DNA from 2 places in the Micromonospora sp. CA-259024 genome. Region 2 is predicted to be linked to the other one. Evidence: riboswitches for the same ligand, from Rfam matches in the RefSeq annotation. Region 2 holds a riboswitch; the other holds the start of a gene.

Region 1 (14,811 bases), on a different contig from region 2:
GGCACCGGCGGACGGATGCGGCCCGCCGGGCGGATACTCACGGAGACCATGGGCGGGATGACGGGGGACACGCCGATGGAGGTCGACAGGCGCGCCGGCCGGCTGCGGGAGTGGCTGCTCGACGCCGGCTCGGAGCAGGCCGTGCGGCACCCGGGCCCGCACCGGCGTCCGCCGGAGCACCGGCGCCACCCGTGGTGGAAGGTGATGTGCCTGACCGGCGTCGACTACTTCTCGACGCTGGGTTACCAGCCGGGCATCGCGGCGCTGGCCGCCGGGGCGCTCTCGCCGCTGGCGACCCTGGTCCTGGTGCTGGTGACACTGCTGGGCGCACTGCCGGTCTACCGACGGGTGGCGGTGGAGAGCCCGCACGGCGAGGGCTCGATCGCGATGCTGGTGCGCCTGCTGGGCTACTGGCCGGGGAAGTTGCTGGTGCTGGTGCTTCTCGGGTTCGCGGCCACCGATTTCATCATCACCATCACCCTCTCGGCCGCCGACGCGACCGCGCACATCGACGAGAACCCGTTCTGGCCGAGCGGGCTCAAGGGGCACGAGGTGCTGCTCACGCTGCTGCTGGTGGCGCTGCTGGGCGCGGTGTTCCTCAAGGGATTCACCGAGGCCATCGGGATCGCCGTCGTCCTGGTCGCGGTCTACCTCGGGCTGAACGCGGTGGTGATGGTCGACGCGCTGTGGCGGGTTGTGACGCACCCGAGCGCGGTCGGAGACTGGGCCACCACGCTGACCACCGGGCACGGCGACCCGTGGATGGTGGTCGGGCTGTCGCTGCTGGTCTTCCCGAAACTGGCGTTGGGCCTGTCGGGTTTCGAGACCGGGGTGGCGGTCATGCCGAGCGTGCGAGGTGACCCGCAGGACTCGGAGGATCGCCCGCTGGGCCGGATCCGGGGCGCACGACGGCTGCTCACCACCGCTGCGGTGATCATGAGCGTCTTCTTGATCACCAGCAGCGTGACGACCACCGTGCTGATCCCGCCGGAGGCCTTCCAACCGGGCGGGCCGGCGAACGGCCGCGCGCTGGCCTACCTGGCACACGAGCACCTCGGGGAGGTGTTCGGCACGGTCTACGACCTGTCCACCATCGCCATCCTCTGGTTCGCGGGGGCGTCGGCGATGGCCGGGCTGCTCAACCTCGTGCCCCGCTACCTACCCCGCTACGGCATGGCGCCGACCTGGGCCCGAGCCGTCCGGCCGCTGGTGCTGGTCTTCACCGCGGTGGCGTTCCTGATCACGGTCGTCTTCGAGGCCAGCGTGGACGCGCAGGGCGGCGCGTACGCCACCGGAGTCCTGGTGTTGATCACTTCGGCGGCGACGGCGGTGACGCTCGCGGCGGTGCGGCGGCGTCAGCGCGGACGCATCATCGCGTTCGGCGCCATCGCGGTGATCTTCGTCTACACCACGCTGGCGAACGTGGTGGAACGCCCCGACGGTGTCAAGATCGCGGCCTTCTTCATCGGCGGGATCATCGTGATCTCGCTACTCTCCCGGCTGTCTCGGGCCTTCGAGTTGCGGGTCGACCAGGTCGAGCTGGACCCGGCCGCGGCCCGGATGATCGATGAGCGCGCCGGACGGCGGATTCGCCTCATCGCTCACGAGCCCGACCACCAGGACGAGGCCGAATACCGCGCCAGGCTGGCGGAGGCCATGGCGGACAACGACTTCCCCGACGACAGCGACGTCATCTTCGTCGAGGTCCACGTCACCGACCCGTCGGACTTCGAGACCGAGCTGATGGTCCGCGGCAGCATGGTGGACGACCGCTTTCCGGTGCTCAGCCTGGCCAGTTCCTCGGTGCCCAACGCGCTCGCCGCCCTGCTGCTGGAGATCCGTGATCGGAGCCGTCGGCGCCCACACATCTACTTCGAGTGGACCGAGGGTGGCCCGGGCCGCAACGTCCTGCGGTACCTGGCGTTCGGGCAGGGTGAGATCGCCTCGGTCACCCGGGAGATCCTGCGTCGCCAGGAGCCCGACCGGCGCCGCCGGCCACACGTGCACGCCGGCTGACCGGTGGGCCGGGCACCCTGTCGCGGACGGTGAGCGTGGTCATAACCACTGGACGACCCACCCGTTCCTGCTGTTAACCTCGGCCCAGGTCATGAGCGCCAGCGCGAAGCCCCGGCTCGCTGGCCGGCAACCCTCCTCCGCGGTGGGGTGCCCCGGGTGAAGACCAGGCACCGGCACGACGTCGGTGCAAGCGTGGCCTGGCACCCAGGTCAGCACAGACCCGGGAGAACCATGCGCATCCTCAGCACCGCCCCACCGACCGACGTCGCGGAGCCCCGCGCCGGTCGCCCCTCGCCGGCACTGACCCGGCGACGGCACGTGGACATGATGCGAATGTGCAGCGCCGCCTGTCGCGGCACCACGCACTAGCGCAAACCTCTTCCCGAACCCCCTTCACCGGTACGCCCATCGGGCGCACCGTCGGCGACGCACGCTCGTGCGCGCCGAGACGCGACCTTTTCGGAGACACCCGTGCGATTTCTTCCTGCCCTGACCCGCGCCACCGCCCTGGGCGCGGCCGCGATCCTGGTCGCCACCGCGCTCACCGCCTGCGGCGACGACAGCTCGTCCGACGCCACCGCCAACCCGTACGGCCTGGCGCAGCCGGGCGTGCTGCGGGCCGGCACGCTGACCGACGCCCCGCCGAACGTGTACCTCAAGGACGGCAAGTTCACCGGCTTCGACAACGACCTGCTGACCGCCGTGGCCGGCAAGCTCGGCCTCAAGGTCGAGTTCGTCGGCACCGACTTCTCCGCGCTGCTCTCCCAGGTCAACAACCGCAAGTTCGACGTCGGCAGCTCCTCGATCACCATCACCGAGGCGCGGAAGAAGACCGTCGACTTCGGCAACGGCTATGACTTCGGCTACTTCGGCCTGGACGTCCCGGCCGGCTCGCCGATCACCGGCTTCGACCAGCTCGCCGGCAAGCGCGTCGTGGTGGTGCAGGGCACCGTCCAGGACGACTACGCCACCGGCAAGCAGCTCGACCCGGTGCGGGTGCCGGACTACAACGGCGCGATCAACCAGCTCAAGGCCGGCACGGCCGACGCGTGGATCGCTCCGGCGGAGATCGGCGAGAAGTCGGCCACCGACAGCAACGGCAAGATCACCGTGGCGGCCAAGCAGCTCAGCCCGGCACCGACGGCGTACGCCGTCGCCAAGGGCAGCGACAAGCTGCGCGAGGCGCTGAACAAGGGCCTCGACGAGGTCATCGCGGACGGCACCTGGAGCCGGTTGCAGGCGCAGTACTACCCGGGCCGGCCGATCCCGGCGGACTTCAAGCCGGGCAGCGGAACGGTGCCGGCGCCGTCGGCGTCCGCGTCGGCCGCGTCCTGAACCGGTGACGAGCGAGCAGGGCGGTAGGAGAGGCGACCGATGGATCCGTTGAGCACCCTGTGGGAGACCTTCTTCGACTGGGACGCGATGCGCGAGGCGCTGCCCGAGATGCTGACCGTCGGGTTGCCGAACACGCTGATCCTGGCGGTCTCCGCCGCCCTGCTCGGCTCGGTGCTGGGCCTGCTGCTCGCCGTCGCCGGCATCTCCCGCAGCCGGTGGTTGCGCTGGCCGGCGCGGGTCTACACCGACGTGTTCCGGGGGCTACCGGCAGCGGCGACCATCCTGCTGATCGGCGTCGGGTTGGCGCCACTGGGCATGCAGGTCTGGGGACCGGACCCCTACCCGCTGGGAATCCTGGCGCTGTCGCTCATCGCGGCCGCGTACATCGGGGAGATCTTCCGCTCCGGCATCCAGTCGGTGGAGGCCGCCCAGTTGGAGGGCGCCCGCGCGCTCGGCTTCTCCTGGGCCGACGCGATGCGACTGGTGATCATTCCGCAGGGCATCCGGCGGGTGCTGCCGGCCTGGGTCAACCAGCTCATCGCGCTGATCAAGGACTCCAGCCTGGTCTACTTCCTCGGCCTGGTGGCGAGCCAGCGCGAGCTGTTCCGGATCGGGCAGGACTACGCGGCCACCACCGGCAACGAGTCGGCGCTGCTACTGGCGGGGCTCTTCTACCTGGCACTGACCGTCCCGCTGACGCACGTCGTCAACTGGATCGACCGGCGGCTGCGCAACGGTCGGCCCGCCACCGCACCGTCCGACGAGGACGACGAGGACGACAGCCCGTCGGCGCTGTCCGCCACGACGGAAGGGAACCGGCGATGACCACCGGCACGACCACCTCGGTCAGCCTCGACGTACGCGACGTGCACCTCGCGTTCGGCCCGAACCGGGTGCTGCGCGGCGTCGACCTCACGGTGCCGCGCGGCGCGACGGCCTGCGTGATCGGCCCGTCCGGGTCGGGCAAGTCCACCCTCCTGCGCACCATCAACCGACTGATCGAGCCGGATCGCGGCGACGTGCTGCTGGACGGGCGCAGCGTCCTGAGCGACGACCCGGACGCGCTGCGGCAGCGGGTCGGCATGGTGTTCCAGCAGTTCAACCTCTTCCCACACATGAGTGTGCTGCGCAACGTCACCCTCGCGCTGCGCCGGCTCCGCAAGCTCGGCGAGGACGAGGCGGAGTCCGTCGCCCGGGCCCAACTGGAGTTGGTGGGCCTGGCCGCCAAGGCCGACGTGCGACCCGCGCAGCTCTCCGGTGGTCAGCAGCAGCGGGTGGCGATCGCGCGGGCGCTGGCGCTGCGGCCCGAGGTGATGCTCTTCGACGAGGCGACCTCGGCGCTCGACCCGGAGCTGGTCAAGGGCGTGCTCGGAGTGATGGCCGACCTGTCCGCGGCGGGCATGACCATGGTGGTGGTCACCCACGAGATGGGCTTCGCGCGGCAGGTCGCCGACACGGTCGCCTTCATGGACCGGGGCGTGGTGCTGGAGGCCGGCCCACCCGAGGCGATCTTCGAGCGGGCCGGGCACCCTCGGCTTCGCCGGTTCCTCGCCCAGGTGCTCTGAGCCGCGCCGGCCGGCGCGCCGCTGACGATCACTCGTTGGGCCCGCGTCCCAGCAGCCGGATCTCCTCGTTGTCCAGTGCGGCCTGGATCTCCTGCAGCACAAGGTCGTCGATCTCCCGGTTGTCCCGCAGGCGGGTGACCTCGCGCCGCTTGTGAGCGAGGACGCGAAGGCGCAGTTGGCGCTCCAGGCGGCGCTCCTCGGCGGTACGCCCGCAGCTCTCGTCGACGTCCTCCAGGTGCCTCTGGTACTCGGCCTGCAACCGCCGCACCGACTCCTCCCGGGCACCGATCTCGGCGGCGATCTGGGGCAGAACGGCCAGGCCTGCCTCGGTCGCCCGCCGTCGGGCGTGCCGGGCCTCCTCGACGCGTTCGGGGTCGCCGGCCAGCCGGGCCCAGCGCACCACCAGCGGCAGGGTGGTGCCCTGGAGAAGCATGATGAGGATGATCACCAGTGCGGTGACGAAGATGATCAGGTCGCGTTCGACCACCGGTCGACCGGCGACCGTCACCGTCGGGACGGCCAGTGCTGCGGCCAGCGACACGGCGCCCCGGAAACCGGACCAGCCGGCGACGGTTCCCACCCGCCAGTTCGGCGGCCCCTGGCCCGGGTCCGTGATCCGGCGGCGCCGCAGCCTCGCGGTCTGCGCGGTCAGGTAGACGAAGGCAAGTCGGGTGCCGAGGACGACCAGGGTGACCACCAGCACGATCACCAGAGCCCGCTGGGGTGAGGTGCTGGTGATGCCCCGCACCGCCCGGGGTATCTGCGTGCCGAGCAGAACGAACAGCCCACCGTTGATCAGGAACGTGGAGAGGTCCCAGAAGGCGTACGCCAGCACCCGGGACCGGGCGCGGATCACCCGTGGGCCGGCGTAGGACAGCACCAGACCCGCGACCACCACGGCCAGCACGCCACTGGCGTGCACCAGATCGGCGAGCAGGAACGCGGCGAACGGCGTCAGTACACTCAACGCGCCCTCGCGCAACGGGTCGTCGAGCCGCTTGCGGACCAGCACCACGGCGGCCCCGACCAGCAGACCGGCGACCACACCACCGACACTGGCCCCGACGAACTCCTCGCCGATGCCCAGCATGCCCGGCTGTGCGGCGCCGGTGAGCAGGCCCACGGTCACCGCGAAGATCACCAGGGCCGTACCGTCGTTGATCAGGCTTTCCGCGTGCAGGGTGGTGAGGAGTTTGCGAGGCAGCCGTTTGGCCAGGCCGGTGACCGCGGCGGCGTCGGTCGGTGCGAGAACCGCGCCGAGCACCCAGGCGGCGGCGGGGTTCACCCCGAACGCCTGCGCGGTGAACGACACCGTGACCATGGTGAGCACCACCAGCACCACGGCGAGCAGCCCGATCACCGGCAGGTTGGCCCTGATCTCGCGCAGGCTGATGGTGAGGCTCTCCCGGTACAGGATGGCCGGCAGGAAGATCAGCAGCACCAGTTCCGGTTCCAGGGTGAGCTCGGACAGCGGTGGCGCGAGCCCGAGCAGCACCCCGAACACGATGAGCAGGACCGGCGGGGCGACCCGGTACCGACCGCCGAGGGTGGTGCCGACGATGACGGTGACGCCCAGCACCACGATCAGGATGAGCACCTCCACGGCGCACTCCCCTCGATCGTCCGCCGACGGTGGACACGCCGGTGGTTCCATCTGACCCCACCCGCCGGTTGGTTCCCCCGAAAACCGGCAAGTCGCCGTGGGCGGGGAGCGGCGTCAGGACGAGGGGACGGCGGCGCGGCCCCGGGCGGTGACCGCGCGGGCGGCACGCAGGTGCCCGGCCGCTTCCTCGTCACGGCCCATCGCCCCGGCCAGGTCGGCGAGGTGCCCGGCCACCGGGCCGACGGTGAGCACCCCGCTGCCTGCGGCCACTTCGCCGGCGGCCGGCAGCAGCTCGACGTAGACCCGTTGCATCGTGACCCGGTCATCGAGGACGCGCGCCGCCCGGCCGACGAGGCAGAGTCGCACCTCCCGCAACAGATCGTGCGGCCCGTCCGGAAGAGTCCGCACGGCGGCTGCGGCAGCGTCCCGGTCGTTCTCGGCGAGCAGCAGGAGGGGCCGGACCCACGGCTCGTGCGGACCCCAGTCCAGGCCCGCCCAGTCCACACCGCCGGGCCCGGGGATCGGCCGGTCCGCACCGCCCGGCCCGGGCATCGGCCGGTCGCCGCCAGCGGCCTCGGCCAGACGCAGGCCGAGCAGGGCGAGCGGGAGCAGCCCGCGGGTCAGGCCGGGCATGTCGTCAGCGGTCAGCCGATCGGCGGCCGCCCGGTACGCGTCGGCAGCCGCGGACGACTCGCCGTCCAGCGCCAGGCGCAGCGCGGCGTACCACCGGGTGAAGACGCCGACCAGCGGCAGCTCGTACCGTTCGGCGAGGCGGTCGGCGGCGCGGGCGTGCGCGTCGGCGCCGGGCCGATCGGCCAGCGCGCAGCCTGCCTGGACCAGAACGAGATGGCCGAGCACCTCGAAGGTCACCAGCTGGTGCCGGGCGGCCAGGTCGACCAGTTCGGCGCCGATCCGGGCCCGTTCGGCAGCCAGACCGACGCGCTGGAAGGCGTGCATGAAGCGGGCGTTGAGCGCGAAGGCCAGCAGCCCAGGGTCGCCGACGGTCCGGGCGATCGTCTCGGCCTCGTCCGCCGCCCGGCGGCCACGATCGGTGGTGGTGCCCCGCAACTCCAGCGCGAGGGTGCTCAGCAACCGGCTGCGCTGCGCCGAGCCGGTCGAGCCGAGAGCGGTCAGGGCGTGCTCGGCTGATCGGACGATCTGCCCCGAGAGCAGGTCGTCGTCGTTGCGCGTCCAGATGGCGGGCACGTCGAAGCCCGCCAGCACCTCCTCGACCAGCAGGGGGTTGCCGACGGACTCGGCGGCGGCGATCGCCTCCGCTCGCCGCCTCCGCGCCTCGGCCAGCCGGCCCGTCACGGCCAGCGCGCGTCCCAGACCGAGCAACGCGGACAGCCGCTCGCGCTGCTCGACGCCACCGGCGCGGTCGTACGCGTCGATCGCCTGCCCCCACAACCGGGCCGCCTCGTGCGGGTTACCGCCCCGTTCGGCCTGCTCGGCGGCCGTGCGGGCGTACGCCGCGGCGCGGCCGGCGGCGACCGGTCCACCCGCGTGCAACAGGTGGTGCGCGAGCGCGGCGGGCTCGATGGGATCGCGTTGTCGCAGCACCTCGGCCACGGCCGCGTGCCAGGCGGCGCGGCGGGGCCCGGACAGGTCGGCGTAGAGCGTGTCGCGGACCAGGATGTGGGTGAAGCGCAGCCGACCGTCGATCTCGCGCTCGGTGAGGAAGCCGGCCTGCAGGGCACGGTCCACGGCGTCCAGCACGGTCGCGGAGTCACCGGCCAGCGCGCTCAGCACCTCCGGGTCGAGGTCCCGACCGAGCACGGCCGCCTGCCGCAGCACGGTACGCGTCGGCGCGGGCAGCTGCGCCAACCGGTGCCGGATCACGTCGCGCACCCCGGGTGGCACCGCCGCCAGTGCCGCCTCCCCCTGGCCCGCGTACAACTGGGCCAGCTCGCGGACGAAGAACGGGTTGCCGCCGCTGCGGTGGTGGATCAACCGGGTGGTGGCCGGGTCCAGTTCCGCCCCGACGACGGCGCGGGCCAACTCGCCGGTCGCCGGCGCGGACAGCCCGGCGAGATACTCCCGGATCGGTTCCAGCCCGGCGGCGCGGGCCAGGGCGGCGGTCAGCTCCGGGCTGATCTCGGTGGCCCGGTAGGTGCCGAGGACCAGCACCGGCCCGGTGGCCGGTTGCGGGCCGGTGAGCAGGGCGGTCAGCAGGTCCAGGGTGTCACCGTCGGCGCGGTGCAGGTCGTCGAGGACCAGGAGCACCGGCCCACGGTCGGCGACCGCCGAGACCAGCGACGCCACCGCCCGGTGTCGGCGGAACCGTGTCCCGGCGGGGTCAGCCGAGCCGTCGGCCGGCCCGGCGGCCTCGATGGCGTCGGCCGGCCCAGCGAGCGCGTCGGTGACCTGGGTCCACGGCCAGGCCGCCGGGGCGCCCTCGTACTCCGGGCTTCGTCCCCACGCCGTGGTCCAGCCCTCGGCGGCGAGCCGACGGGTCAGGGTCTCGGCCATCGCGGTCTTGCCGGCACCCGGGTCACCGCTGAGAAGTGCGAGGGTGGGCCGGCTGCGTCGGGACGCGGCCTCGGCGGCCCGCCGCAGCCGGTCCAGTTCCGCGTCGCGGCCGACGAACGGGCGCCGCCGCGTGCCCAATCCGGCGAGGTTGGTGGTGGCGGCACCTTCGAGGGCCGGGGTGAGGTGCGGCGCCTGGGCCAGGATGTCCCCTTCCAGCCTCCGCAGCTCGGGCCCCGGGTCCACGCCCAACTCGGTCACCAGGACGCTCCGGGCCTCGCGCAGCGCGGCCAGCGCGTCGCCCTGCCGGCCGGCGCGGTACCGGGCCACCGCGAGCAGCCGCCAGGCGTCCTCGCGCAGCGGATGTCTGGCCAGGTGGGCCGGCAGGTCGGCGGCGGCCTCGTCCGGCCGGCCCAACGCCAACAGCGCCTCCGCACGCCGCTCGACGGCGAGCGACCGCAACTCGTCCAGGCGGTTGATCTCCGCGACCGCCCAGGCCTCGTTCGCGCAGTCGGCGTACGCCGGCCCGCGCCAGAGCCCGAGTGCCATGTCCAGCGCGGCCAGGGCCGGCGCGGGACGTCCCGCCGCCAGCAGCCGGCCCGTCTCGCCGACCGCCGCCTCGAACTGTCCGGCGTCCACCGCGTCCGGGCCGGCCCGCAGCACGTACCCGGGTGGCTCGGTGACCAGGATCCGGGGCGGCTGCCGGGGCGGTCGATCGGGCTCCAGGGCCCGGCGCAGGTCGGCGACGAAGGTCCGGATCGCGCCCACCGCGCCGTCCGGCGCGACCTCCCACAGGTCGTCGACGAGACGATCCACCGGCACCACCCGACCGTGCGCGATCAACAGCCGGGCCAGCACCAGGCGCTGCCGGTGCCCCCGAAGCGGGACCGGGCCGCGCGCGGTCGCGGCGGTCACCGGCCCGAGTACGCCGAAGGTCACCGCGACCGGCGCCGTCAGCTCCCTGGTCATGGCATCAATCTAGGCGCGTCGGTCGGCCCGTACTGATTCGACGCTGACCGTCTGCTGATCACCAGCCGGCAGGCTCGACGACGTACGACGGCGACGGGCCACCGCCCCAGCCGGAACTGCTCACCAGGAAGGCTCCCCGTGGACCCCAGGATCAACGGATTCGACTACCGGCGCGTCACCGTCGCCGACGGTGTGACGCTCAACGCCGCCGTGGGCGGTTCCGGGCCGGCGATCGTGCTGCTGCACGGCTTTCCGCAGACCCACCTCATGTGGCGGCACGTCGCGGCCGACCTGGCCGCCGACCACACCGTGATCTGCCCGGACCTGCGCGGCTACGGCGACAGCGACAAGCCCCTCGACACCGACGGCAACGGGTACGCCAAGCGCACCATGGCCGAAGACGTCGTGGCGCTGGCCGGCGCGCTCGGCCACGAGCGGTTCGCCCTGGCCGGGCACGACCGGGGTGCGCTGGTCGCGTTCCGCGCCGGTCTCGACCATCCGGCGGCGATCAGCCAGCTCGCGCTGCTCGACGTGCTGCCCACCCTCGACATGTGGGACGTGTTGCACGGCACCTCCGCCGCGATCGCCTTTCACCTGTACCTGATGGCGCAGCCGCCCGGTCTGCCCGAGGAGCTGATCGGCGCCAGCCCCGACGCCTTCTTCGGTCATTTCCTGGACGTCTGGACCCGTGACCCGGCGGCGCTGCCGGCGGACGTACGGGCCGTGTACCTGCGTGCGTCCCGGAACGCGGTCACCTCGATCGTCGCCGACTATCGGGCGTCGGCCGGGATCGATGTCGCCCACGACACCGCCGACCGGGCGGCCGGTCGTCAGCTGCGGATGCCGGTGACCGTGCTGCAGCAGGACTGGGGCGCGGCGCTGGGCTATGACGCAGCCGGAGTGTGGCGGGCCTGGGCGCCGGACCTGGAGCACCGGACGGTCACCTGCGGGCACTTCATGGCCGAGGAGGCGCCGGCCGAGGTGGTTCGCGCGCTGCGCGCCCTGCTCGCCCGCTGATCGATCGGCGGCCCGACCACGCCAATCACCCTGGGTAAGATATCCGACATTTCTCGTCGTGGGTGATCTGGCCGGTCGGGCCGCCGCACTCCGTCGACCTACCGCTCATCCCACGCACAATAAGGCCCTGACCTGCGGATATGCGACCTTACACCAGGTGGACGCTAAGGGGTCATCGGTGATACACAGGCAGATATCGGCAGCCAACGGTGGCAGGCCGGCCACCTCCTCGACCATCGCCCGTTCTCCGTACCGCCGCCCACGGGCTCCGCCGCCGGACCTCATTCCGGTGGCGACTCTGCACACGGCACCGGCCACCGATCGCTGGCGATGGTCTTCGACCAGGGAGTTGCCGTGGGATATCTGCGTATCCGGTCCCGCCATCAGCCGTACGAGGTGGCTGTCCTCGTCGCGGCACCGGTCTGCGGCGTTCTGATGTTGACCCTCAATGTCCGGCCGATCTCCGTTCAGACGTCCATGCCGACGCCTGTCCAGGTCGCCTGGGAGATCGGTCTGATCGCGGTGGGTGTGGGCGGGTTGCTGGGCATCCTGTGGCCCGGCCGGCTCTCCACCGGGCTCGGCATCGAACTCGCGTCGGTCCTGCAACTCGGCACGATCACCGGGATGTACGCGGTGGCCCTGGTGGCCATGTCGGGCCGACAGTCCGTCGCCGCGACGTCGTTCATCCTCGCGGTGACCGTCGGATCGCTGTGGCGGGCGGCGCAGATCGCCGTCGACCTGCGCCGTCTGGCCCGGGCCTGCGAAGGCGTGAGCATCGAACAACTACAGGGGAGCGTTCCGTGATTACCTCACCGGCGCCCGCCGCACCACCCTGGGTGCAGGTCGCGCTCAGTGTGTTCGGCATCCTCGGCGGCTCGACCGGTCTGGCCGCCATCGCCACCGTCGTGGTGCAGCGGGGAAAGTTCAAGGCCGACGCGGCCGACACTCTCACCGAGGCGGCCCTGACCCTGGTGCAGCCGTTGCAGACCCGGATCACCGAGTTGGAGGGCGAGGCGCTGCACGCCCGCTCGGAGCTGGGGATTCTGCGCGAGCAGGTCAACCAGTTGCAGTTCGTCGTCCGGGTGCTCACCCGGACACTGGACCGCTGGAGGGCCGCGATCCGCGCGCCCGACGCCACCCTGCGCAAGGTCCGCGCGACCGTGGCGGAGACCGACCGGTCGCTCGAGAATACTTGATCGGCGCCGCCCAACGGTCTGGTCCCGCAGCCACGGCACCTCAGTGGGAGCCACGGAGACGGGCGGCGAGTTCACTCACGGCCGCCCGGAAATCGGGGTCCGACTCGCCCGGATGGTGGCCGCGCACGGGCGGTGGACGGCGCTCCCCCGGCGGCGGCAGCAGGTCCCGTGGGTCCCGCAACCGCCGGTCGACCCGGTCGGCCGGGTCGGCAGGGTCCGGCGGCGGATCGCCGGGTCGGTGCGCGGCGAAGATCCAACCACCGACGGGGTCGGTGTCCCGCCACAGGTTGAGCCACCGCCACCCGACCCGCTGCCCCACCTCGCGCAGCACCTCCTCGTTGAGATACGCCGGGAAGAGCCGGGCGTACAGGCGGTCCAGCGGCGACCCGTAGGTGAGCAGAGCGACCCGCTGACGCACCTGCGGGGGCAGCCGCAGCACCGCGAGGGCCAGCAGCACCGAGCCGTGGCTGTGCCCGCAGAGCAGCACTCCGGTGTGTCGCGCGGCCAGTTGGCTGATCCGGTCGGCCAGCTCCGGCACCGCGCGGTCGGCGTAGCTCGCGGGCGCGAACGGGTGGGCGGCCCGGGGCCAGAAGGTGCCCAGGTCCCACAGGATCCCGACGTGCCGACGGAACCAGGCCGTCCGGTAGGCGAAAACACCAGCCGCCAGCAGCGCGAGGAGCACCGCGGCGACGAGGTAGGCGCCCCCCGCCAGCCCCATTCCGACAGCTCCGGCCGGCAGCCCGACGAACTGCCACGCCAGCTCGTCCGGTTCACGCCCGGTCCCCCCGAGCAGACTCGTGGCCAGCCCGATCACCGCGAGAGCCGCGTACGTGGCGGCCAGCAGGCTCAGCCACTCGGTGAACCGCGCCCGAGCGACGGCCTTCGTGACCCGCCGGAGCCGCCCAACCGCCTCCATCGGAACGGCCGGGAAGTCGCGGGTGATGATCGCCGCCGCCGCGCGGCGCCGACGTCGCTGCGACAGGAGGGTCATCGCACCGCACAGCAGCACCGCCGCGACCACGTGCAGGAAGAAGGCCAGCAGCGTCCAGCGGTACGGCAGCGGCGGTCCACCGGTACCGCGGTAGCCGCCGAGCAGCTCCCCCGTCTGATAGACCAGGCCGGCGGAGAGCGCGCCGGCCAGGCCGACCGCGAGGGCCGCGATGACCGCCGCGCCCAGTCCGCTCGGCAGGGCGGACCGGCCGCCCGCACGACCGGGGTGCCACAGCACCAACCCGCTGAGCACCACCAGCAGTGCCATCTGGCCGAACAGCGTCCCACCCGCGATCCCGTCGTAGCCGGGGAGCCCGGCTGACGATGGCCAGCCACGCTCGTCGCGTGCGACGGTGACGAGGGTCGCCACCGTCAGACCGGCCGCCGCCACGCCCGTCGCGCGGGCGCTCCGGGTGGCCGTTCGCGCGGTCGCCGCCCGGTCGATCAGCCCCGGGGCGGCGAGCAGGCCGACGCAGGCCAGCAGCACCGCCGCACTGAACGCCAGCAGCAGCGTCGTCCCGAGCGTCGCGCCGCCGGCGCGACGGGCCGTGAGCAGCATGAGATTGAGGACGGCGAGCGCGGCGGCGACGTGGATCGCCCGCAGCCGCCCGACCAGCGGCTCCACGGCCCACAGCGGGTTGCCGGCCGGGCGGGACCGACGGGTGCCGAGCAGCCGGAGGAACGCGAGGGCGGCGATCGGCAGCAGCGCCAGCACGGCCAACCGCTGCCCGACGGGCCGGCCGTCGAGCCCGATCATCGTGTCGAAGGGTGCGCGGCAGCGGCCCAGGCCGAGACACCGCCAGGCGATCAGGTCGAGGGCGACCCCGGCGACGGAGACCACGTACAACACGGTGAGGTTGAGCGCGAGGAGCCGGCACAGCACGGTGACCCTGGCGGCGCTGCGGCGATCCGTCGGCCGCATCCACACCGCCACGTTGCTGAGCATGAACGGCAGCAGGAAGACCATGGCGAGGGTCCGGGCCACGGTGCCCGAGGGCAGGTCACCCCACCGGTACGCCTCGAGCGTCACCCCGTCCGCGTCGGTGTCGTCGGAGGCGTCGGCGCGGTGGAAGCCCCCGCGGTCGTCGCCGGCGACCTGCCTAACCTGTGCCCGGTCGAGGACGACCGCGGGCTGTGCCCCGGACACGCCGTGCACCCGCAACTCCACCACGTCGGGCCTTCGCGGTGGCTCGCCGTGGCGCCGTGTTCCCTCAGGCATCGCGGCAGCTACCCATGCCGCCGTTGGTCGGGCGCGTCGCCCACCAGCGCAGCCGGGCAAGGGAATACTCCAGCACCAGCGCGAGCGCCCAGAGCGCCTCGCGGGCCGGGGCGACGAACGCCCCGACCTCCAGGAACGACGTCCGGTGGGGGTTGTCCCGCCGCTGGAGCAGCCGCCCGGGGAGCCCGTTGGTCATCGCCCCCCTTCCCGGACGTCGCCTGCCGCACCAGTCGTACCACCCGGACGACCGGTCCCGGGCGGGTTCCACCAGGCCCCGCCGCGTCAATCAGCGGGCGTTGGCACACACCGGTGCACGGTCACCTGGTGCCCGCCGACGTCGGCGCGCTGGCCGCGAGCAGGCCGGTCGCCACATCCCAGAGCCGCTCGGCGTTGCCCGGATCGACCGCGTACGCCGCCACGCCGCTGTAGTCG
Region 2 (14,811 bases):
GTGGGTGGTGGAGATCGGTGCCTTGAGCACCAGGGCGTTGAAGTAGAGCACCGCGCTGGCCACCGTCTCGGCGGCGAAGCCCTCCGGCGGCCCGAGGTCGATGATCTTGCGGCCGAGGGTGCGGATGATCCGCCAGCCACCGGCATAGGTGCCGAGCGCCAGCATCGTCGCCGAGGTCCAGAACACCCAGCCGGGGATGTGCGTCTTGTCGTCCTGGAAGCCGCCGGTGTAGAGCGCCAGCACGACGATGCCCATGGTCTTGGCGGCGTCCTGCATGCCGTGACCGACCGACATGGCCGCGGCCGAGGCGGTCTGCGCCCAGCGGAAGCCCCGGTTGAGCTTGCCCGGCTGCCCCTTCCGGAACAGCCAGAGGATGGCCAGCATCAGCAGGTAACCCAGGGTGAGACCGACGATCGGCGACAGCACCATCGGCAGCAGCACCTTCTCGCCGATGTTGACCCACTGCACGATGCCACCGGTGGACAGCAGGGTCGCGCCGACCAGGCCGCCGAAGAGCGCGTGCGAGGAGGACGAAGGCAGACCGAAGTACCAGGTGATCAGGTTCCAGGCGATCGCACCGAGCACCCCGGCGAAGACCACGCCGAGGCTGGTCACACCGGTGGGGAGAGTGACCAGACCGTCGCCGACGGTCTTGGCGACGCCGGCGCCGAAGTGGGCGCCGATGAAGTTGCCGACCGCGGCGAGGAGCAGTGCGATCCGGGGTGTCAGCGCCCGGGTGGAGACGCTTGTCGCGATCGCGTTGGCGGCGTCGTGGAAGCCGTTGGTGTAGTCGAACGCCAACGCCACCGCGATCACCGCCAGCACGGCGATGAGTTCGGGGGTCAGAGTCACCGGTTCAGGACTCCTTGACGGCGATGGTCTCGACTGTGTTGGCCACGTGCTCGAAGGCGTCGCAGGCGGCCTCCAGCTCGTCGGCGACCTCCTTCATCTTCAGCACCGTCAACGCGTCGTACTCGCCGGAGAAGAGGCGGACGAGCAGCTGCCGGTTGATCCGGTCACCCTCGTTCTCCAGGCGGTTGCACTCGATCCAGTAGTCCTCGAGATCCTTCATCGACTTCAGCCGGGGCATCGCGTCGGCGGTCAGCTTGGCCTGCTGGTCGAGCACGTTCACCATCTCGTGCAGCTCGCGGGGCAGCGCGGGGAGCTCGGTCAGCCCGTACAGGTAGAGCAGGTCACCGACCGCTTCCAGGTGGTCCATCACGTCGTCCAGCAGCGAGCCGAGCCGGTAGATGTCCTCCCGGTCGAACGGGGTGATGAAGGTAGAGTTGATCTTCTTGTACAGCTCGTGGGTGATCTGGTCGCTGTCGTGCTCGACCTCGGTCAGCCGCTCGCTGACCGACTGCACGTCCACGCCGGGCAGGGCCAGCTCGTTGAGCAGCGCGGTGCCCCGGACCAGGTTCTGCGCGGCCCTGGTGAAGAGCTCGTAGAAGGCGCCCTCGGTGGGGCGGAAGGAAAACTTCACAGCACAGACCTCGTCGCGTCGGTGGAAGGGTGGCGGCGCCCGATGAGCGCCCGCCCGGTGAATGCTAGGAAACGACCGAACCGCGAATTCGCCGGCCCACCCCTGGCCAGGCCTCATTCACCGTTCGTTCACCTGCCGTTCATCTCGACCGCCCCACCCGCACCCGCTCCCCCAGCAAGCAACCGCTCCCGCTCCCGCGCCACGTCGAAATCGGCAGCCGGATACCCCAGGCCGAGCGTGTCGAACGTCTCACGCAGCAGATGGGCCACGGCCCAGTCCCTGTACCACTTGCGGTCCGCCGGCACCACGAACCAGGGCGCGGCGTCCGTGCCGCACCGGCTCAGGGCCTCGGCGTACGCGGCCTGGTAGTCGCCCCAGTGGGCCCGGGAGTCGACGTCCGACGGGTTGTACTTCCAGTGCTTGCGCGGGTCGGTGAGCCGCTCCAGTAGGCGCTCGCCCTGCTCGGCGTAGGAGATGTGCAGCATCACCTTGATCAGGGTCACGCCGTCCCCGGTCAACTCCCGCTCGAACGCGTTGATCTCGTCGTAGCGGGCCCGCCAGGTCGCCTCCGGCACCAGCGAGCCGACCCGGGCGATCAACACGTCCTCGTAGTGCGAACGGTTGAACATCCCCACGTACCCGGGTGGCGGCAGCGCCCGGCGGATCCGCCAGAGGAAGTCGTGCCGCAACTCCTGCGGGGTCGGCGGCCCGAACGAGCGGATGTGCAGGCCCAGCGGGTTCATGGCGCCGGCCACCCGCTTGATCGTGCCGTCCTTGCCGCCGCAGTCCATGGCCTGGAGCACCAGCAACACCCGGTGCGCCGGCCCGGACGACCCGGTCTTGGCCATCGCGAAGAGCATCTCCTGCTGCCGGCCGAGCTCGCCGCCGATCAACTCCACCTGCTCGCGGGCCCACGCCTTACGGTGCTCTCCACTCCGCGCCGTCGTCGGCAGGCCGGGTGTGGACCGTGGGTCGATCGCGCCGAGATCCACCGGTGCGGTGACTCGCAGCAACTCCCGCACGGAGCCGCCGTCCGGCGTCACGATCTGCCCTTCCTGGGGTGCGCTCATCCACGGATCATCGCCCACCCGTCGGCCATCCGCCCGCCGAGGACGCCGCCGGGCCTCGGCCGGCCGGCACCTCCGGGGCAGCCAGCGTGTCCCGTCGGCAGGAGGATGTACGTCAGGACGGCGCCGACTGGGAAGGGTGGTGTGTCGTGCGGGACCTGGCGACGGAGTTCGAGGCCGAGCGGGCCCGGCTGCTCGCGGTGGCCCACCGGATGCTGGGCAGCCGCAGCGAGGCCGAGGACGCGGTGCAGGAGACCTGGCTGCGCTACGCCGGGGCGCTGGCCGACCCGGTGGCCCGCGCCGAGATCCGTGAGCTGTCCGCGTGGCTGACCACCACCTGCGCCCGGATCTGCCTGGACGTGCTCCGCTCGGCCCGGGTCCGTCGGGAGGCGTACCCCGGGCAGTGGCTGCCGGAGCCGGTGGTCAGCCCGTTGGGCACGCCTCCGCCGGTCGACGGGTACGCACCCGACCCGGCGGAGCGGGCCGTCCGCACCGACCAGGTCGGCACGGCGCTGCTGGTGGTGCTGGAGCGGCTCGCACCGGAGCAGCGGGTCGCCCTCGTGCTGCACGACGTGTTCGCGATGCCGTTCGCCCGCGTCGCCGACGTGCTCAGCACCACCGAGGCGGCCGCCCGGCAGCTCGCTTCCCGGGCGCGTCGAGCGGTCACCGCGCCGGACGTGCCTCGGCACACGGCGGACCCGGTCGAGCAGCGCCGGGTGCTCGAAGCGTTCGTCGCCGCCACCGAGTCCGGCGAGCTGGGTCAACTGCTCCAGGTGCTCGCGCCGGACGTGGTCTTCGTCGGCGACTCGGGCGGGCACTTCCCCGCGGCACGCCGCCCGGTGGTCGGCGCGGACGCGGTGGGTCGCTTCGCGCTCGGCCTGTTCGGCCGGGCCGGCCGGTACGCCCACCGGGTGCGGGCCCGGCCGGTGCTGGTCGACGGCGTGCTCGGCCTACAGATGGAGACGCTGCACAGCGATGGGCGGCCGATCCGCCTGGTCAGCGCGTTCGCGGTGGACCAGGGCCGGATCACCGCCATCTACAACCAACTCAACCCGGAGAAACTGGCCGACCTGCCGCGACTGGGTGGGGACGACGGCTGGCCACCGCGCTGGTGAGCCGGCCCGGCCGAGCGTGCGGCGTCAGACCACCAGGGCCAGCCACTTGCGGTACGCGGTGGCGAACGGCTCGGTGCCGTCGCCGAGGGCCCCGAACAGCCGCTGGGCCGCGGCCTCGGCCTCGGTCACCACGTCGTCCGGATAACCGAACCGGGCCCGGTGCACGGCGAACTCGTCCTCGTCGAGCAACTCCACCAGGCCGGTGGCCCGACGCCGGACCACGTCCAGGTCCAGGTCGATGAGGTGGACGATGTCGTCGGATTCCCAGCGGGCCGGGGTGGTGATGTCGCAGTAGACCTCGCTGGTGCGGGGCGGGGGGTTGAACATGGCCGTCCACCAGGCACGATGCGGCACCAGCAGCACGAACGGGATCTTCTCCACCGACGGCCGGCCGTGGTAGACCGACTCGGTGCCCTCGGGCACGCCGAGCCAGACGCCGAGGTCGTCCTCCGTGAGCCGGCGGGCCGGGTAGTCGCGGTGGGCGCTGCCGTCGTACTTGCGGTAGATCACTCGGACCATGTCGCTCGGCATGATTCGCACCCTAACCGATACCGCCCACGCCTCGTAGCGCGGCCGTAACCGGGCGGCGCCGACGGCAGCGGCCAGCGGGGCCGGCATCACGCCACGCGCGGATGGGCGCGGCCGGTGTCGGCGGCGCCGGGTACCGTCGCACGGTGACTCCGCCCCGCACCGCCACCGGTTCCGCCACCCCGTCGGCTCGTGCCAAGGGCCGGCGGCGGGGTGCCCGGCCCAGTGGCACCGAGCTGCTGGCGGCGGCGGTCGGTGCGGTGCCCGGCGGTGCGGAACGCCCCGGCCAACTGCAGATGACCACGGCGATCGAGGAGTGCGTGGCCGGCGGCGAGCACCTGCTCGTGCAGGCGGGCACCGGCACCGGCAAGTCGCTGGCCTACCTCGCGCCGGCGCTCACCGTGGACGGCCCGGTGGTGGTCTCCACCGCCACCCTGGCGTTGCAGTCCCAGTTGGTCGACCACGACCTGCCCCGGCTGGCCGACGCGGTCGAGCCGGTGCTCGGGCGCCGGCCCACCTTCGCGGTGCTCAAGGGTCGCCACCACTACCTGTGCCTCGCCCGACTGGACAACTCCACCGAGGAGGAGCCGGAGGACACCCTCTTCGACGCGCCGGCGGCTCGCCCCGGCGGCGGAACGAAGTGGCTCGGTGAGGCGGGCCGGTTGGGCAAGCAGGTCGAGCGGCTGCGCGACTGGGCCGAGAAGACGGCCACCGGCGACCGGGACGAGCTGGACCCGGGCGTCGATGACCAGGCCTGGCGGCTGGTGTCTATGCCGGCCCGGGAGTGCGTCGGTGCGACCCGCTGCCCGTTCGGGCAGGAGTGCTTCGCCGAGGCGTCGCGGGCGCGCGCCCGTGAAGCCGACATCGTGGTGACCAACCACAGCCTGCTCGCGGTCGACATGCTCGCCGACCGGCACATCGTGCCGCCGCACAAGCTGCTCATCGTCGACGAGGCGCACGAGCTGGCCGACCGGGTGTCCTCCGCGGCCCAGGCGGAGCTGGTGCCGGAGCTGATCGACCGGTCCACCCGACGGGCCCGCCCGCTGCTGCGGCCGGAGACCGCCGAGGCGCTCACCGCCGCCGGCGACGCCCTCGCGGTCGGGCTGGCCGAGGCGCCGGCGGGGCGACTCACCGCCGGGCTGCCGACGCCACTGCGGGAGGCGTGCACGCTGCTCGACGCGGCGACCCGGTCCGCATTGGACGCGATCGGCGAGATCAAGTCCGACGACCCCGACCCGGTCCGCAAGCAGCAGGCCAAGGCTGCGCTGGACGAGCTGTCCACCACCGCGCAGCGGCTGCTGGAGGAGGCCGACCACGACGTGGCGTGGGTGGAGAAGAACGACAGCGGCAGCCGGCGCGCACTGGTGGTCGCGCCCCTGTCGGTGGCCGGCACCCTCGCCACCCACCTGTACGACGAACGCACCGTCGTCGCGACCTCGGCGACCCTGGCGCTGGGCGGCCGGTTCGACACGGTGGCCCGCGCCCTCGGGCTGGACGCGCCGCCACCCGCCCCGCCGAGCCCCGCCGCGGCCGCACTGGCCGCCCGTACCGGCCCGGGTCGTCCGGCCGGCGAGACGCCAGGCCGCCGGCTGGCCGGTGACACCGGGGCCGTCGTACCGGCGACCGAAGGCCCGGGTTGGCGGTCACTCGACGTCGGATCGCCGTTCGACTATGCCCGGCAGGGCATCCTGTACGTCGCCGCGCACCTGCCCCGCCCCAGCGTCTCCGGGTTGCCCGAGGCTGCCGGGGAGGAGCTGCTCGCGCTGGTCGAGGCACTTGGTGGTCGCACTCTCGGGCTCTTCTCGTCCCGCCGGGCGGCGCAGCAGGCCGCGGAGCTGCTGCGCGCGCGGACCGACCTGCCGGTGCTGTTGCAGGGCGAGGAGGCGTTGCCACTGCTGGTCCGCCGGTTCCGCGAGGAGCGCGCCAGCTGCCTGTTCGGGGTGATGTCGCTCTGGCAGGGGGTGGACGTGCCGGGTGATGCCTGTCAGCTCGTGGTCATCGACCGGCTGCCCTTCCCTCGACCGGACGAGCCCCTCGCGGCGGCCCGAGCGGCCGCCGTGGACGCGGGCGGCGGCTCCGGCTTCGCCGCGGTCAGCGTGCCCATCGCGGCCGTGCGGCTGGCTCAGGGCGTGGGCCGGTTGATCCGGGCGACCGGTGACCGGGGCGTGGTCGCGGTGCTCGACTCGCGACTGGAGACCGCCCGTGGTTACGGGCCGTTCCTGCGTCGCTCGCTGCCGCCGTTCTGGTACACCACCCGGCCCGAAGTGGCCCGAGGCGCCCTACAACGCCTCGCCGGCTCCTGACCGTCCCGTAGCGGGTCGGTCAGGGCGCCTGCGCGGCGACGACGACGGCGTCGGGCGGGGTGTCCGGGACGGTTCGGGCGGCGAGCCGACGGACCGCGGTGTTCAGCACCGCGATGAGCGGCACGGAGACCAGCGCGCCGGTGATGCCGGCGAGCACCACCCCGGCGGCGATACCGATGATCACCGCCAGCGGGTGGAGGGCGACCGCCCGTCCCATGATCAGCGGCTGGAGCACGTGCCCCTCCAACTGCTGCACGCCGATCACCGCACCCAGGATGATCAACGCGGTGACCGGGCCGCTGTCCACCAGCGCCACCAGCACCGCCACGCCACCGGAGAGCGCCGCACCGACGATCGGGATGAACGCGCCGAGGAATACCAGCGCGGCGAGCGGGAAGGCGAACGGGACGTCGAAGACGACCAGGAAGATGCCGATGCCGACGGCGTCGATGAAGGCGACCAGCACGGTCGCCCGGACGTAGGCGCCCAGCGTCTGCCAGGAGGCCCGGCCGGCGTCGTCGACCTTCCAGCGGGCGGCCACCGGCAGCAGCCGCACCAGGAAGCGCCAGATCCGGTTGCCGTCGCGCAGGAAGAAGAACGTCGCGAAGAGCACCAGGATGGTGCCGGTCAGCACCTCGGCCAACGTCGCGGCGGTGCTCAGCGCGCCGGTCGTGAGATCGCTGGTGTTGCTGTTGATCCAGCCCTGCGCCTCGGTGATGTAGTTGTCGAGCTGATTGTCGGAGACGTGCAACGGGCCGGTCTTCAGCCAGTTCTGGATCTGCCGGACGCCCTCGGACGACTTCTGGCTCAGCTCTGGCACGCCCCGGATGAACTCGTTGACCACCAGGGTGAGCGTGCCGATCACCGCGGCCAGGCCGCCGACCAACACCACCGCGGTGGCCAGCGACCGAGGCAGCCGGGCCCGCAGCAGCCAGCCGACCGCCGGCGCGAGCAGCGCGGAGAGCAGCAGCGCGACGGCCAGCGGAATGATCACGATCTTGACCGTGCTGACGACCATGAGCAGGGCCCAGGCCACCACGCCGATCACGATCAGTCGCCAGCACCAGGCGGCGGCGATCCGCAGCCCGTGCGGCACGTCGGCGTCGTCCCGACTGGTGGTGGAGCTGTGCAGGCGCACCGGAGGTTCCGCGCCGACGACCGTGGCGCTCGGTGACGCGGCTGGCCCCGGCACGGCGGGTGAGGCCACCCGGGCCGGCTCCGGAGCGTCGCTCGGCGTGTCCTGACTGGCGCGAACCGACTCCCGTCCCGACTGGTAGGCGCGGCGGAGCCGCCCGCGTACCCACTCGAAGCGGCTCAAGCGCACCTCCTGGCAGAGAAACGGCCCGCCCACGGCGACAGGTCGGACAGCATACGTCCGTTCCCGACACCGTAGGGCAGTTCCGCCACACATTGCCCCCACGGCCACAGGCGTAACCACCGGCGATCGGCCGTCGGCGACACGGTAGCGTCTGCGTCGTGACCGCCGACCAGGATCTCGACGCCGGCCTGCCGATCCGCCTCCTGCACGACCGCGTGCTGGTACGGATGGAGGGCGGCGAGGGCGAGCGTCGCTCCACCGCCGGCATCGTCATCCCGGCGACCGCCGCGGTGGGCAAGCGCCTCGCGTGGGCCACCGCCGTCGGGGTGGGGCCGAACGTCCGCGCCATCGTCTCCGGCGACCGGGTGCTCTTCGACCCGGACGACCGCTCCGAGGTCGAGCTGCACGGCCGCGGGTACGTGCTGCTGCGGGAGCGGGACGTGCACGCCGTGGCCGCCGAGCGGATCGAGAACGATCCCACCGGCCTCTACCTCTGACGCACCCTCCCCGGCCAGCAGGCCCCACCGCGCACCGTTTGCCCAGCCGCACGACGGGAAGCCATCCGGCGACCGTGGCCCTGGGGAGGGACGATGCCGGTATTCGTGAAGAAGCTGTTGACCTGGGGCAGTGTCGCGTTCCTGATCTACTTCATGGCCTTCCGGCCGGACGGCGCCGCGCAGATGTTCAGGGCGATCGGGGCCGGGCTGATCGCGATGTTCCAGGGCCTGGGTGACTTCCTCACCTCCCTGCTGGCCTGAGCGGCAGGCCGCCAGCCCTCAGGCGGGCGGCCAGGGCGCCGCCGGCCGCGGGCCGGGCCAGCCGGGCGGCGGATACCCCACCGGAGGCGGAGCAGGGGCCAGCACCACCGGGATCGGCACCACCGGCTCGTCCGGCGCGGCAACCGGGCGTTGCGTACCGTCGGGGAAGCGCAGGTGGTAGCGGCTGCCGTCCCAGACTCCCGCCGGGGCCTGCGGATCCCGGCCCACGAAGAACGACCGGTACGCGCTGATCGCGTCCAGCAGCTCCCGCTCCTCGCGGGCGGTCCGCTCCTGTTCGGCGGGCTTGCGGTCCAGGCCGCGCAGCGTCCCGTCGCGCAGCAGGGCGAGCCGGGTGGCGGCGAACTGGTAGCCGCGCATCGCCCGCACGCCGCCGTCCCCGGCCACCCGCCGGGCCCAACTGCGGGCCGCGTGCCGCCTGCCGAGGCTGCTCAGCGCGGCCACTTCCGGCGGGCTCAGCCAGCCGGCGCGTACGTAGTCGGGCAAGGTCCGCTCGGTGAGCCGCCCCTCCCAGGCGCGCAGCCATATCGCCAGCCCCACCATGCCGAAGAAGACCGGCACCATCAGGCCCAGGAAGCCGTACAGCATGATCAACGCTTCCCCGGTGGCCTGGGTCAGCGTGGGCAGCAGGTTCCACGTGCCGTGCAGCATCATCGCCAGCAGCAGGCCGGCGATCGGGGCGAGCACCCGGACCCGCCGGTCGGCCGTCCGGGCGGCGATGCCCAGCCCCACACCGGTCATCGAGGTGAAAAGCGGATGGGCGAACCCGAACAGCAGGATCCGGACGATGAAGATCGCGATGACCTGCTGCGTGCCGGTCGCGGGGCCGTACCGGTCGGCGCCGGTCGCATAGCCGTAGCCGCCCAGGTAGAGGATGTTCTCCACCATGGCGAAGCCGATCGCGGAGAGCCCGCAGTAGACCAGGCCGTCGGTGATCCCGGACCACTCGCGGCGGCGGAACACCAGCAGCAGGATCGGGCCGAGGGCCTTGGTCAGCTCCTCGATGAACGGCGCCACCAGCACCCCGGTGAGCGCGGACGGCAGGCCCCAGTCGGCGAAGCGGTTGGCGGCGAAGTCGTTGACCGTGAGCGAGGCCGCCGTGGAGACGAACGCCCCCCAGGCGAAGCAGAAGATCAGATACTTCAGCGGCTCCGGTTCGTACCGGTCCAGCCAGAGGAAGCAGGCGACCAGCACCGGCACCGGCAGGATGGCGGCGACCACCCCGATCAGCAGGGCCTGCACACCGAGCGACTGGCCGAGCGTGAAGACCATGAACACCGCGCAGGCGGCGATGAACAGCACCACCCCGGCCAGCACCAGGAACCGCCGCCAGCCCAGTCGGCGCAGCGGCATCCGGGGCGCCTCGCCGACGGACGGGGCTGTGGGTGCGGGCGACGACGGCGGAGGTGAACCGGGCGGGGTGTCGGCCATGCGGTCAGCGTAGCCATCCGCTGCCGGCTGGTTCGGTCGCATCGGTAGCCGCTATGCTGCCGGCAGGTCACGAGCGCCAGCATCAAGCCCCGGCTTGCTGGCCGGCAACCCTCGTCGAGTTCGCGGTGGGGTGCCCCGGGTGATGACCGGGCCCAGCCCGATCGGCGTGCTGGGCAAGCGCGGACCCCGTCCCGACTGTGCACCCGGGGTCCCTGACCCCGGAGGTTCCGGCGTGTCCGTCACTCTCGTTCCCGCACTGCCCACCCGCTTCGACGCCGCGCCCGCGGCGGCCCCGTCGCGGCCGCTCGACGTTCTCGGCGTACCGGGCGAGATCAACCTGGACTACGCGGCGAGCGCGCCGTGCGCGCGGGCCGCCGCCGACGCGGTGGCCGAGCTGCTGCCCTGGTACGCCAGCGTGCACCGTGGCGCGGGAGCGCTGTCGCGGCGCTGCACCCTCGCGTACGAGCAGGCGCGGCAGACGGTCGGCGACTTCTTCGGCGCCCGCGCCGACGACCACGTGATCTTCACCCGCAACACCACCGACGCGCTCAACCTGCTGGCCCGAGCGCTGCCCGCCGGCACGACCGTCGTCACCTTCGCCTCCGAGCACCACGCCAACCTGCTGCCCTGGCCGCGCGGCTCCGTCCGGCTCCCGGTGCCCACCGATCCGGACGGGGCGGTACGCGACCTCGCCGCCGCCCTCACCGAGCTGCGCCGGGGCAGCAGCCCGGCGCTGCCGGTGCTGGTCGCGGTGACCGGTGCGAGCAACGTGACCGGTGAGCGGTGGCCGGTCGCCGAGTTGGCCCGGGTGGCCCACCGGCACGGGGCCCGGATCGTGCTCGACGCCGCGCAGCTCGCCCCGCACGCCCCGGTCGACCTGCTCACGCTCGACGTCGACTACCTGGCCGTGTCCGGCCACAAGCTGTACGCGCCGTTCGGCGCGGGGGTGCTGATCGGTCGCGCGGACTGGCTGGACGCCGCCCCGCCGTACCTGGCCGGTGGTGGCGCCACCAGCCACGTCGGGCCAGCCACCCACGATGTGACCTGGGCGAGCGGAGCGGCACGGCACGAGGGCGGCACCCCGAACCTGCTCGGCGCGGTGGCACTGGCCGCGGTGTGTACGGCGCTCGACGAGGCGGACCGGTCCGCGCTGGCCGCCCGCGAACAGGCGCTGCTGGCCCGGCTGCGGACCGGCATCGCCGCCCTGCCGCACGTCGTCGAGTTGCGCACCTTCGGCCCGGACGCGCCCCGCGTCGGCATCGTCTCGTTCGTGGTCGCCGGATGGGACTCCGCTGACGTGGCCGCCCGGCTGGCCGGCGAGCACCGGATCGGCGTGCGCGACGGGTTGTTCTGCGCCCACCCGCTGGCCCGGCGGCTGCTCACCGAGGCGGCGGGGCGTACCGGCCGACGGGACCTGCCGCCCACCGCGCTGCGCGCCAGCATCGGCCTGGGCAGCACGGACGCTCAGGTGGACCGGCTGCTCGCCGCGCTCGCCGAGCTGGGCTGAGACGCGCCCTCGTTCAGCCGACCGGCGGGGCGGTGGGCGGCTTCGGCGGCTCGCCGGGCTCGGCCGGCTCACCGACCGGCCGCTCCTGCTCCCCGAAGGCGGTGCGGATCCACCGGTTCGCCTCCTCCTGCTCGATCCCGGAGGCCACCAGCAGGTCGCTCGCGGTGGTCCGGATCTGGGCGACCACCACGCTGCCCGAGAAGCCGACCCCGGCGCCGTACGCCCGGCCGGCTTCGCTGACCGCCCGCAGGGACCGCTCCCGAGCCTTCTCCGGCTCCTCGCCGACGGCGAACTCGTGCTTGAGCAGCCGGACCGACTCGGCGAGGTGAGCGATCGCGTCCGGCATCGGGTCGGGCACCGGTTCCTCGTCCTCGATCAGGGTGACGGACCGGCGGATCAGCGTGCCGGTGTTGCGCATCGCCCGGTCGATCGGGTCGGCCGCCTCCGCGTAGTGGGTCAGCTCGTCGCGGCGGTGCCAGCGGGCCGGTGAGAGGGTGGCGGTCTCCTTCGCCCCCTCGATCGCCTCGCCCAACGTGGCCAGTTCCTCCTTGTTGTCGCGCAGCCGATCCAGTGCCCCTTGGATGCTGGCGCGGTCCCGTTTGCGCAGGCCGTCGGCGGTGACGTCGAGTTGGGTGGCGAGCAGGTCCAGCGCCGGCCGGGCGGCCCGGTTGATCACCCGGAGCGGGTTCAGCGGCAGTAGCACCGCCGTGACCAGCAGCGCGATCCCACCGCCGAGAAACGCGTCGACGAAGCGTGGGATCTCCAGATTCTGGGTGGAGGGGCTCAGCGTCACGATCAGCACGGCCGTGGCCGCCGCCTGGATGACGATCGCCACGCTCGCCCCGGCGAAGATCGTGAGCAGGATCGCCACGGTGACCACCAGGCCGAGCTGCCACGCGCCGGTGCCGAGCAGGTAGATCAGGAGGTCGCCGATGAACACCCCGATGCCCACCCCGACGATCAACTCCACGGTCCGGCGGAACCGCTGGCCGACCGACGCGGCCAGGGTGCCGACCGCGGAGATCGGCGCGAACACCGGTTGCGGGTTGCCGAGCAGCTTGTGCGAGATCAGGTATGCGAGCCCGGCAGCCAGCCCGGCCTGCACGGCGAGTCCGCCGGCCATCCGTACCCGGTGCAGCCGGTCGTGCAGGGTGGCGCGGCCGCGATGGCGCAGCTGTTCGGTGGCTTCGGCGATCCGTGCGCCGTCGATGTCGACCAGGCCCTCGCGCAGTGGGGCACGCCGCACCATCGGAGGTCGTTTGTCCCGAGCCGCGGCCATGGGCGCGACTACCCGTGGCGGCCCCGCTGAATCCTCCCGCGCCGCGCGTTGCGGCCGGATGCGGCAGACTCGGGCCGTGGTTGATCTGCTGGACCGGTGGCGGGCTGCGGCCCGGGATGCCGGCGCGAAGCCCGGACCGGAGGTGACCCGGGCCGGGGAGGAGCTGCTCGCCCGGTGGCGGGAGCCGCACCGGCACTACCACACGGTGGCCCACCTGACCGCCGTGCTCGACGTGGTGGACCAGCACGCCGGGCTGACCGACCGGGCCGATCTGGTCCGGCTGGCGGTCTGGTGCCACGACGCGGTCTACGACCCTCGGGCCACCGGCGACGCCAACGAACGGGACAGCGCCGCGCTGGCCGACAGCGTGCTCACCGGGCTCGGGGTACCGGCGCCCGCGGTGGCCGAGGTACGCCGACTGGTGCTGCTCACCGCCGGACACAGGGTGGCTCCGGACGACCGCGACGGCGCCCTGCTCTGCGACGCGGACCTCTCCGTGCTGGCCACGCCGCCGGCCACGTACGACCGTTACGCGGCGGCCGTCCGACGGGAGTACGCCCACGTGCCGGAGCCGGCCTTCCGGGCCGGGCGGGCGGCGGTGTTGACCGGGCTGCTGGCGCTGCCCGCGCTGTTCCGGCTGCCGCCGCTGGCGAGCCGGTGGGAGGAGCCCGCCCGGGACAACGTGCGTCGCGAGCTGACCACGCTCAGCGGGGGGCCGGAGTACGCGGGCTGACCAGGTGCTTGGGGCGGCGCAGGCCGGCGGCACGGAGCAACCGTACGAGCTCCCGGCTCGGCACCACCTGGGCACCGAGCCACACCGCCGCCGCGAACCGGTCGGCCGGGATGTCGTAGTGGTCCCGGTCGAAGCCGCGCCGAGGCGCGCCGAGGGCCTCGGCGAAGGCGTGCAGCTCGGCGTACGAGACATCGCTGATCAGGTGCGACCAGAGCCGACCGCGCCACGGCCAGGCAGGCCGGTCCAGATAGAGCATGCCGCCCAAGCTATCCCGCACAGTCGATCATGTTGATGATCGGCGGTCGGCGACCTAGCCTCGGCTGCATGGCCCCCACCACTCTCCTCGACGACCTGCGCGCCGCGCTCGGTGACAACGCCGTGCTCACCGATCCCGACCTACTGCGGATGCACCAGCGGGACGAGGCCGACCTCTGCGACGCCGGAACGCCGTTGGTGGTGACCCGCCCCCGGAGCACCGAGCAGGTGGTGGCGGTGGTCCGGGCGGCCGCACGGCACGGCGTACCGGTGGTGCCGCAGGGCGCGCGGACCGGCCTGGCCGGCGCGGCGAACGCGGTGGACGGCGCGGTGGTGCTCAGTACCGTCGCGATGGACGAGATCCGGGAGATCGACCCGGTGAGCCGGATCGCGGTGGTCCAACCGGGGGTGGTCAACGCGGCGCTGGCCGGCGCGGTGGCCAAGCAGGGGCTCTGGTACCCGCCGGACCCCGGCTCCTGGGAGTCGTCCACGATCGGCGGCAACGTGGCCACCAACGCCGGCGGTATGTGCTGTGTGAAGTACGGCGTCACCACGGAGTACGTGCTCGGCCTGGAGGTGGTGCTCGCCTCCGGTGAGGTGCTGCGCACCGGGCGGCGTACGGCCAAGGGCGTGGCCGGCTACGACCTGACCCGGCTCTTCGTCGGCTCGGAGGGCACCCTTGGCGTGATCACCGAGGTGACCGTGGCGTTGCGGCCCGCACCGGCGGAATCGCTGACCCTGGTGGCCGTCTTCCCGTCCACCGCCGCGGCCGGCACGGCGGTAGCCGAGATCGCGGCCCGCGGGCTCACTCCCAGCCTGCTGGAGTTGCTCGACCAGACCCACCTGCGGGCGATCGAGGCCTACCAGCCGATGGGGCTGCGGACCGACGCGCAGGCCCTGCTGCTGGCCGCCGCGGACACCGGCACCCGGGCCGCCGACGACCTGGCCGCCCTGGCCGAGGTGTGCGAGGCCGCTGGCGCCGACGAGGTCTACGCGGCCACCGACGCGGTGGAGGC

The links. A riboswitch is a leader RNA that binds a small molecule or an ion and turns the genes downstream of it on or off. The one in region 2 is predicted to bind S-adenosylmethionine.
Region 1: linked by a shared signal. The riboswitch ahead of ACQEUX_RS15210 (ABC transporter substrate-binding protein) and the one ahead of ACQEUX_RS25195 (aminotransferase class V-fold PLP-dependent enzyme) in region 2 are both predicted to bind S-adenosylmethionine.

What each region holds. Positions count from the first base shown of each region.
Region 1 is NZ_JBNJND010000001.1:3,484,681-3,499,491, forward strand. It holds gene ACQEUX_RS15205 (amino acid transporter) at 58-2,016, shown strand; SAM riboswitch class IV at 2,104-2,215, shown strand; gene ACQEUX_RS15210 (ABC transporter substrate-binding protein) at 2,488-3,351, shown strand; gene ACQEUX_RS15215 (amino acid ABC transporter permease) at 3,391-4,176, shown strand; gene ACQEUX_RS15220 (amino acid ABC transporter ATP-binding protein) at 4,173-4,916, shown strand; gene ACQEUX_RS15225 (Na+/H+ antiporter) at 4,945-6,519, opposite strand; gene ACQEUX_RS15230 (BTAD domain-containing putative transcriptional regulator) at 6,634-9,957, opposite strand; gene ACQEUX_RS15235 (alpha/beta fold hydrolase) at 10,096-10,974, shown strand; gene ACQEUX_RS15240 (hypothetical protein) at 11,329-11,778, shown strand; gene ACQEUX_RS15245 (hypothetical protein) at 11,775-12,170, shown strand; gene ACQEUX_RS15250 (hypothetical protein) at 12,211-14,379, opposite strand; gene ACQEUX_RS15255 (hypothetical protein) at 14,372-14,575, opposite strand; gene ACQEUX_RS15260 (SDR family NAD(P)-dependent oxidoreductase) at 14,697-14,811, opposite strand, start outside.
Region 2 is NZ_JBNJND010000002.1:1,231,587-1,246,397, forward strand. It holds gene ACQEUX_RS25145 (anion permease) at 1-846, opposite strand, end outside; gene ACQEUX_RS25150 (DUF47 domain-containing protein) at 857-1,483, opposite strand; gene ACQEUX_RS25155 (PPK2 family polyphosphate kinase) at 1,612-2,553, opposite strand; gene sigJ (RNA polymerase sigma factor SigJ) at 2,700-3,665, shown strand; gene ACQEUX_RS25165 (DUF402 domain-containing protein) at 3,690-4,196, opposite strand; gene ACQEUX_RS25170 (ATP-dependent DNA helicase) at 4,298-6,496, shown strand; gene ACQEUX_RS25175 (AI-2E family transporter) at 6,516-7,814, opposite strand; gene ACQEUX_RS25180 (GroES family chaperonin) at 7,973-8,311, shown strand; gene ACQEUX_RS25185 (hypothetical protein) at 8,405-8,572, shown strand; gene ACQEUX_RS25190 (PrsW family intramembrane metalloprotease) at 8,591-10,063, opposite strand; SAM riboswitch class IV at 10,087-10,207, shown strand; gene ACQEUX_RS25195 (aminotransferase class V-fold PLP-dependent enzyme) at 10,278-11,528, shown strand; gene ACQEUX_RS25200 (FUSC family protein) at 11,542-12,777, opposite strand; gene ACQEUX_RS25205 (HD domain-containing protein) at 12,884-13,540, shown strand; gene ACQEUX_RS25210 (DUF4031 domain-containing protein) at 13,512-13,796, opposite strand; gene ACQEUX_RS25215 (FAD-binding oxidoreductase) at 13,865-14,811, shown strand, end outside.